DNA from 2 places in the Streptomyces sp. NPDC059567 genome. Region 1 is predicted to be linked to the other one. Evidence: riboswitches for the same ligand, from Rfam matches in the RefSeq annotation. Region 1 holds a riboswitch; the other holds the start of a gene.
What was found. A riboswitch is a leader RNA that binds a small molecule or an ion and turns the genes downstream of it on or off. The one in region 1 is predicted to bind thiamine pyrophosphate.
Positions count from the first base shown of each region.

Region 1 (4,317 bases):
GTCCTCCCAGCGGAACTCGAAGCGCGCGTCCGACAGCGCGTCGTCCCACTCCTGCGCCCCCGGGTGCCCCTTGGCCAGGTCGGCCGCGTGCGCCGCGATCTTGTACGTGATGACACCGGTCTTCACGTCGTCGCGGTTGGGCAGGCCCAGGTGCTCCTTGGGCGTGACGTAGCAGAGCATCGCGGTGCCCCACCAGGCGATCATCGCGGCGCCGATGCCCGAGGTGATGTGGTCGTACGCCGGCGCGACGTCCGTGGTCAGCGGGCCGAGGGTGTAGAACGGCGCCTCCTCGCAGATCTCCTGCTGGAGGTCGATGTTCTCCTTGATCTTGTGCATCGGGACATGGCCCGGGCCCTCGATCATCGTCTGCACGTTGTGGCGCTTGGCGATCGTGTTGAGCTCGCCGAGCGTCTTCAGCTCCGCGAACTGCGCCGCGTCGTTGGCGTCCGCGATCGAGCCGGGGCGCAGACCGTCGCCGAGCGAGTACGTGACGTCGTACGTCGCGAGGATCTCGCAGAGCTCCTCGAAGTTCGTGTAGAGGAAGTTCTCCTTGTGGTGCGCGAGGCACCAGGCGGCCATGATCGAGCCGCCGCGCGAGACGATGCCGGTCTTGCGGCGGGCGGTCAGCGGCACGTACGGCAGCAGCACGCCGGCGTGGACCGTCATGTAGTCGACGCCCTGCTCGGCCTGCTCGATGACCGTGTCCTTGTAGATCTCCCAGGTCAGCTCCTCGGCCTTGCCGTCGACCTTCTCCAGGGCCTGGTAGAGCGGCACGGTGCCGATCGGCACGGGGGAGTTGCGCAGCACCCACTCACGGGTGGTGTGGATGTTGCGGCCGGTGGACAGGTCCATGACCGTGTCCGCGCCCCACTTGGTCGCCCACGTCATCTTCTCCACCTCCTCCTCGATGGAGGAGGTGACGGCGGAGTTGCCGATGTTGGCGTTGACCTTCACCAGGAACCGCTTGCCGATGATCATCGGCTCGATCTCCGGGTGGTTGACGTTGGCCGGGAGCACCGCGCGCCCTGCGGCGATCTCCTCCCGTACGACCTCGGGGGAGACGTTCTCGCGGATCGCGACGTACTCCATCTCCGGGGTGATCTCGCCCCGGCGGGCGTACGCGAGCTGGGTCACCGCCGCCCCGTCGCGGCCCCGGCGGGGCTGGCGGGGGCGGCCGGGGAAGACCGCGTCGAGGTTCTTGAGGCCACCACGCGGCGAGGTGTGCTTGATGCCGTCGTCCTCGGGACGGACGGGGCGGCCCGCGTACTCCTCGGTGTCGCCGCGGCTGATGATCCAGTTCTCGCGCAGCGGCGGAAGGCCCCGCCGTACGTCGGTGTCGATGGTGGGGTCGGTGTACGGGCCGGACGTGTCGTACAGCGTCACGTCCTTGCCGTTGGTGAGGTGCACCTGACGGACGGGCACTCGGAGGTCGGGGCGCGAGCCCTCGACGTATCCCTTGTGCCAGCCCGGCTTGCGCTCGTCCTGGCTGGTGGCAGGCGTGCGTGCATCCTGAATGGTCATGAGACCGATCTCCCTACGCCGGCATTACCCGGTAACAGGTTCGGCGGTCGGCGCAGCCTCCTCCCGTACGTACATCAGTACGCGCGTACGGTGATCAGCGCCCTCTCAGCCCGGTGCTCCGAGCTCCCGCGTGTGCAAAGGTGCCACCACGCTAGCGTCAACCCGGGCGTGCTGAACAGTGGGCCCCCGTCGTTCTTGCGATGATCTGTCGGTGACTTCCTCGCAGCAGACCCCGGAACCCGATGGACACGATGCCCATGGGGACGCGGGCCACGGGCACGGCCACAGCCACAGCCACGGCCCGGCGGCGCCGGTCTCCCGGCATCTGCGCAGAGTCATCGCCGCGGTCCTGATCCCGTTCGCCGCGGCCGTGGTGGTCGGACTCGTCGTGCTGTGGCCGGGCGGCGTGCCGGAGCACGAGCGCACCGGCGTCGGCTTCGACCGGCAGACCTACGCGGGCGAGGTCGCCTCGGTCGAGAAGGTCGACTGCAAGGATGTGAACGCCGCGCAGGTCCCGCCGACCGAGGACCCCTCCACGCCCCAGGGCCGTGAGGCCGCCAACGCCCAGCAGGGGCAGTGCGAGAAGGCGACGATCGAGGTCACCGACGGCCCCGACAAGGGCCGTACCTTCGTCGAGATCGTGCAGCCGGACGCGCCGCGTCAACTGGACGAGGGGCAGGGCGTGGTGGTGGCGTACGCCCCCGACGCCCCACGCGATCTGCAGTACTCGGTGACTGATGTGAACCGCAAGGTTCCGCTGACGGTCCTGGCGCTGATCTTCGCGCTCGTGGTCGTGCTCGTCGGCCGGATGCGCGGGGTGATGGCCCTGATCTCGCTCGCCATCAGCTTCCTGATCCTGACCCTCTTCATCCTGCCGGCGATCCTTCAGGGGTCGAATCCGCTGGTGGTGGCGGTGGTCGGGTCGAGCGCGATCATGCTCATCGCGCTCTACATGTGCCACGGCCTGTCGGCGCGCACCTCGGTCGCGGTGCTCGGGACCCTGATCTCGCTGCTGCTGATCGGGCTGCTCGGCTCGTATTTCATCAGCTGGGCGTCGCTCAGCGGCAACACGGACGACAACACCGGTCTGATCCACGGCCTGTACCCGGACATCGACATGTCCGGTCTGCTGCTCGCGGGCATCATCATCGGTTCGCTCGGTGTCCTCGACGATGTGACGGTGACGCAGACCTCGGCGGTGTGGGAGCTGCACCAGGCCGATCCCCGTATGGGGCCCCGGGCGTTGTACCGGGCCGGGATCCGGATCGGCCGCGACCACATCGCGTCCGTGGTGAACACACTGGTCCTTGCCTACGCCGGTGCGGCCCTGCCCCTGTTGCTGCTCTTCACCATCGCGCAGAGCAGTGTGGGGACGGTGGCCAACAGCGAGTTGGTCGCGGAGGAGATCGTCCGGACGCTCGTGGGGTCGATCGGTCTGGTGGCCTCGGTGCCGGTCACGACCGCGCTGGCCGCCCTGGTGGTCTCCGCAGACCGGCCGGGCGATCCGGAGAAGCGTTCGTCCAGGGGTGGACGCCGGCGTCGGGCGAAGTGACTGGTCCGGGGCCGTTTCGGCGGGCCCGGGGGGCGTTCAGCCCGCGTTCTCCTCCGCCAGAATCCGGCCGAGCGCGGCTTCCAGGTTGTCCTCGAAGTCGCCCAGCGTCCGTTCCTGACCGAGGGGAACCAGCTTGTCCGTACGGTCGAGGAAGGCGACGAGCGGCGGAGCGCTGGCCCGGAACAGGGCGCGGTCGCCGCCGACCTGGAGCCGGATGGAGACGTCCGAGAGCGCCTCGGGATCGGTCGGCGCGATGTGCACATCGCCGTCGCCGCTCGGCCGGTTGATCCCGTCCAGCAGCAGTTCCCGCCCGAACGCCCAGGTCACCGGCGCGTCTCCGGGGAGATGGAAGGTCATCCGCACCGCGTAGGGATCCCGGGTCTCGTACCGGAGTTCCACCGGGATCCTGAAGGCGAGCTCCTCGGAGACGAGGAAGCTCATCAGGACCTCGGCCTGGACCGACTCTCGCATCTTGTACCCCGCAGTAGATGAAGCAGTTGTGTGCACACGGCTACTGAAGCTGTGATCGAAACGGCCAGGAATGATCCCCCATGGCCCTGTTGACGCAATCGTGCTGTAAGCGCTAGCGGATCACAAGGAGTGATTTTTCAGATACTGATAGAGAAAGCGAAGGAGCTGAAGAGCCTTCCGATCTCATTCTGTAGTCGAGCGACTGCGGGCAGCAACCGTTCTTCCTGGTGAAGGGGTACGGAAATCGCCATCGCGGCCGCCGTGGACCCCGCAGTGATGGGGATCGCGGCACAAACTGTGCCCAGCGCATATTCCTGACGCTCTACCAGGGGCTCCATTCGCCCCATACCGCCCAAACGCTCCAAAAGCACCTGCCGGTTACGCACCGTGTACGGAGTGATGGCTTTCACCGGATGGCGGTCGAGGTGGTCTTGACGACTCTTCAGATCCAGTTGACTGAGCAGACACTGGCCGATCGCATGGGCGTGGCCGGTCTCGCGGAAGTCGGCCCACTCGTCCACGGCGGGGGCGGAGGGGGTGTCGGCGACGGCGACGAGCTCGATCTCGCCCTCGCGGTAGATCGCGAAGTAGATGGGGACGCCGATCTCGTCGCGCCAGTGTGCGAGCGAGTCTTCGATCTTGGTGCGACGATTCTGCAGAACTCCGCCGCCGGCCAACCGACCGGCCGCGTCGCCGAACACGAACACACCCTTCTCACGGCGCAGATAGCCCTCGTGCGTCAGGGTGCGGAGCAGGTGGTACGCGGTGGGAAG
Region 1 covers NZ_JBHWBS010000014.1:60,681-64,997, reverse strand. Annotated here, with positions in the region: gene thiC (phosphomethylpyrimidine synthase ThiC) at 1-1,521, opposite strand, end outside; TPP riboswitch at 1,515-1,661, opposite strand; gene ACFVZW_RS09955 (YibE/F family protein) at 1,733-3,073, shown strand; gene ACFVZW_RS09950 (SsgA family sporulation/cell division regulator) at 3,110-3,544, opposite strand; gene ACFVZW_RS09945 (IclR family transcriptional regulator) at 3,682-4,317, opposite strand, start outside.

Region 2 (4,317 bases), on a different contig from region 1:
GACGGACGGCGCGAGCGCCGGCAGGGTCACGGTCCGCCAGGCGGTCCAGCGGGACGCGCCGAGGACCCGGGCGGCCTCCTCCTGGCGCGGGTCGAGCTGCGCCCACAGGCCGCCGACGGTCCGTACGACGACGGCGTAGTTGAAGAACACATGGGCGATCAGGATCGCCCACACGGTGGTGTCGAGCCGCATGCCCCACAGTTCGTCGAGGAGCCCGCCTCGCCCGACAAGCGCCAGGAAGGCCGTACCGACCATGACGGTCGGCATCACGAAGGGCACGGTGACGACGGCGCGCAGCAGCCCCTTGCCGGGAAAGTCGAAGCGGGCGAAGACATACGCGCCGGGCAGCGCGATCAGCAGGGTCAGCCCGGTGGAGGCGAGCGCCTGCCAGAGCGTGAACCAGAGTACGTCGAGGATCTCGGGCCGGCTCAGCGTCTCGCCGAACCGGCCGAACTGCCACGCCCCGTCGACCCGCAGCCCGCGCTCGACGATCGAGACGACGGGCCAGGCGAAGAAGAGCGCGAAGAAGGCGGCGGGCACGACCATCAGGCCGAGCCGCGCCGCGCTTCCCCTGCGGTCGGGAACTACTTCAGAACGAGCGACGACCACTGCTGGATCCACTGGTCACGGTTCTCGGCGATCTTCGCGGGCGCCATCGTCTGCGGCTTGTCGATCACCACACCATGCTTCGTGAAGAGCTCCGGCAGGGTGGCGTCCTCGGCCACCGGGTTGACGAACATCTGCAGCGGCATGTCGTCCTGGAACTTCTTGGAGATCAGGAAGTCGATCAGCGCCTTGCCGCCCTCGGGGTTCTTCGCCCCGTTCAGCAGCCCGGCGAACTCGGTCTGCCGGAAGCAGGTGCCGGTGGAGACCCCGGTGGGGGCTTCCTTGGGCTGCGGCTCGGAGTAGAGGACCTCGACCGGCGGGCTGGAGGCGTACGAGACGACCAGCGGCCGGTCCCCCTTGGCCTTCTTGCCGCCGGCGGAGCCGGAGAACTCCTGGTTGTAGGCGAGCTCCCAGCTGTCGACGGTCTTCACGCCGTTGGCCTTGAGCTTCTTCCAGTAGTCCTGCCAGCCGTCGTCGCCGTACTGGGCGGCGGTGCCGAGCAGGAAGCCGAGGCCCGGGGAGGAACGCTCGGGGTTCTCCACGACCAGCAGGTCCTTGTACGCGGGCTTCGCCAGGTCGTCGAAGGTCTGCGGGGGTGCGAGCTTCTTGTCCGCGAAGTACTTCTTGTCGTAGTTGACGCAGATGTCACCGGAGTCGATCGGGGTGACCCGGTGCTCCTTGTCGAGCTGGACCTCGGTCGGGATCCGGTCCAGGCCCTTCGCCTCGTACGGGACGAAGATCCCGTTGTCGAGCGCGCGGGACAGCAGGGTGTTGTCGACGCCGAAGAAGACGTCGCCCTGCGGGGATCCCTTGGTCAGGATCTCCTTGTTGACGGCCTCGCCGGCGTCGCCGCTCTTGAGGACCTTGACCGTGAAGCCGGTCTGCTTGGTGAACTCCGCCAGCACCTCCTTGGAGGCGTTGAAGGAGTCGTGGCTCACGAGGGTCACGGTCTTCGGGGTGGGCGCGCCGGACTTGCCCGCCGCGTCCCGGACGTCCTCGGTGCCGCACGCGGCGAGCGTGGTGACGCCGAGCGCGGCGACGATCGCCGCGGCGGCCATCTTCTTGGTGCTCACTGGAATTCCTCCTGGGTGTGACCAGGAAGAGACGCGGCCCTGCCGACCGTGAGGCGGGCAGGGCGCAACAGCTCGAGTTACGACCGAACTTCCTACCCAGAATGACCTGGGCGAGGTTCAGAGGGTCTGCGGTCCTGACCGCACTCTCAGCGCTGTGGCGCTCCCCTGTCGGAATATGGAGATGTGTTCGAGCACAGAGTACAAGGTCAGCGCTCGGACGCCGCCAGCTGTCCACAGGCACCGTCGATCTCCTGACCGCGGGTGTCACGGACGGTGACCGGGACGCCATGGGCGGCGATGGCCTCGACGAACGCCTTCTCGTCCTCGGGACGGGAGGCGGTCCACTTCGACCCGGGCGTCGGGTTCAGCGGAATCAGGTTGACGTGCACCCGCTTGCCCTTGAGCAGCCGCCCGAGGAGGTCGCCGCGCCACGCCTGGTCGTTGATGTCGCGGATCAGGGCGTACTCGATGGAGATCCGGCGGCCGGACTTCTCCGCGTACTCCCACGCGGCGTCGAGGACCTCGCGGACCTTCCAGCGCGTGTTGACGGGCACGAGGGTGTCGCGCAGCTCGTCGTCGGGGGCGTGCAGGGAGACGGCGAGCCGGCACTTGAAGCCCTCGTCGGCGAAGCGCAGCATCGCGGGCACCAGACCGACGGTGGAGACGGTGATCCCGCGCTGGGACAGGCCGAGGCCGTCCGGCTCGGGGTCGGTCAGCCGGCGGATGGCGCCGACGACCCGCTTGTAGTTGGCGAGCGGCTCACCCATGCCCATGAAGACGATGTTGCTGAGCCGCGCGGGCCCGCCGGGCACCTCGCCGTCGCGCAGGGCGCGCATCCCGTCGACGATCTGGTGCACGATCTCGGCGGTCGACAGGTTCCGGTCGAGACCGGCCTGTCCGGTGGCGCAGAACGGGCAGTTCATCCCGCAGCCGGCCTGCGAGGAGATGCACATGGTGACCCGGTCCGGGTACCGCATCAGCACGGACTCGACGAGCGTGCCGTCGTGCAGCTTCCACAAGGTCTTACGGGTGGTGTCGTCGTCGCACGAGATGTGCCGGACCACGGACATCAGGTCGGGCAGCAGCTCGCCCTGCAGCTTCTCGCGCGAGGACGCGGGGATGTCGGTCCACTCGGCGGGGTCGTGGGCGTACCGCGCGAAGTAGTGCGTGGACAGCTGCTTGGCGCGGAACGGCTTCTCGCCGATCGCGGCGACGGCCTCCTTGCGCTCGGCGGGCGTGAGGTCGGCGAGGTGCCGCGGCGGCTTCTTGGCTCCGCGGGGGGCGACGAAAGTGAGTTCTCCGGGCTTGGGCATGGTGGTACCAGTGTCGCAGACGCGCACGCATGACTCGGGGCGGTCGCGGCGGGCCCCGCACCGCGTGCCGCCGGGGCCGTCGGCGGCGGGCCCGCACGGCGGAAACCCTCGCGGCCGGAGCCGCACGGAGGGCGCCTTCGCCCCGCCCGTCGCATGCGACCGGGCCGTCGGCGGCGGGCCCGTACGGCGGAGGCCACTCCGCCGGTCCCGCACCGCGGGCGCCCTTGCACTGCCCGTCCCACGCGGCCGGAGCCGCACGGCCCGTCCCGGCACGGCCGGGCCGTCGTCGGCGGGCCCCCACGGCCGAGGCCTCGTGGCCCGTCCCGCACCGCGTGCCGCCGGGGCGGGGCCGTCGGCGGCGGGCCCCGCGGCCGTCAGACGGCCTGGACCGTGTGTTCGGCGTGCTCCTGCACCGCGATCCTCGCCAGCTTCGTCAGCATCATGCCGTTGCGGACGGCGACGAGGTAGTCCACGGGAAGCCCGTGCATACGGATGCCCGGGCCCCGGAGGGGATGCCAGTCGAGGGTGAAGAGCGTGTGCTCGCCCCAGGGGAGCAAGGTCATGGCGATACGGGCCGCACCGAAGGGCTCCGCCTTCGCCTCCAGCTCCAGGCGCCGCTCCCGCTCGCAGATGCGGACGACGACCGTGTCGTCGAGGGTGAAGGGGCCGCCGCCGACCCGGACCTTCAGTCGGGCGCCCACGTCCGGCCAGTGCGGGTCCGCCGCCAGGACCTGCTGGGTTCCCGTGACCCACTCCCCGTAACGGTGGCCGTTGGACAGCAGCCGCCAGACCTCCGACGGCGTGCTCAGGATCAGACGGCGGTTCCGGGCCATGCCGATCACGCTCCTTCCGGACGGTACGGCCGCCACGGGCTCGCCGTCCGGCGCCCTGGGCCTCACCCCCAGCCTCACGCCGACCGCTCGCCCCCGCCCTCCGGCAGGTCCGAACGGCTTCCTCGCCGGTCGCCGCGCACAGCGACGACACGTGCCCGTCAGGGCCGCGGCGAGCCGGGCTGCGTGGAAGGGATGCGCGGGGTGAAGAACAGCGCCACGGCCGAGGAGAGGGCGAGGATCGCCAGCGCGGCCCGCAGGCCGTCCAGGCGCGCGGCGGCGTTCGCGTCCAGGGCGGCCTGCGTCACCTCCGGGCTGGTACCCGCCTCGTCGAGAGCCGTCTTGAGCTGGGCGTCCGAGAGGAACGGAACGCCGCTCTGGAGCTCGACGGCGGCCTGGTTCTTGACCTCGGCCGGAATCGCCGCGTTCTGCTCGACGCTGGTCAGGAACGAGGACGTGAGCGCGGCGATCAGCAGCGACCCGGCCAGCGCCGTA
Region 2 covers NZ_JBHWBS010000002.1:16,616-20,932, reverse strand. Annotated here, with positions in the region: gene ACFVZW_RS01520 (ABC transporter permease) at 1-546, opposite strand, end outside; gene ACFVZW_RS01515 (thiamine ABC transporter substrate binding subunit) at 585-1,664, opposite strand; TPP riboswitch at 1,751-1,856, opposite strand; gene rlmN (23S rRNA (adenine(2503)-C(2))-methyltransferase RlmN) at 1,886-2,992, opposite strand; gene ACFVZW_RS01505 (SRPBCC family protein) at 3,367-3,825, opposite strand; gene ACFVZW_RS01500 (MFS transporter) at 3,984-4,317, opposite strand, start outside.
Region 2: it holds a riboswitch for thiamine pyrophosphate, as region 1 does, so the genes downstream of both, ACFVZW_RS01515 (thiamine ABC transporter substrate binding subunit) here and thiC (phosphomethylpyrimidine synthase ThiC) in region 1, are expected to answer to the same signal.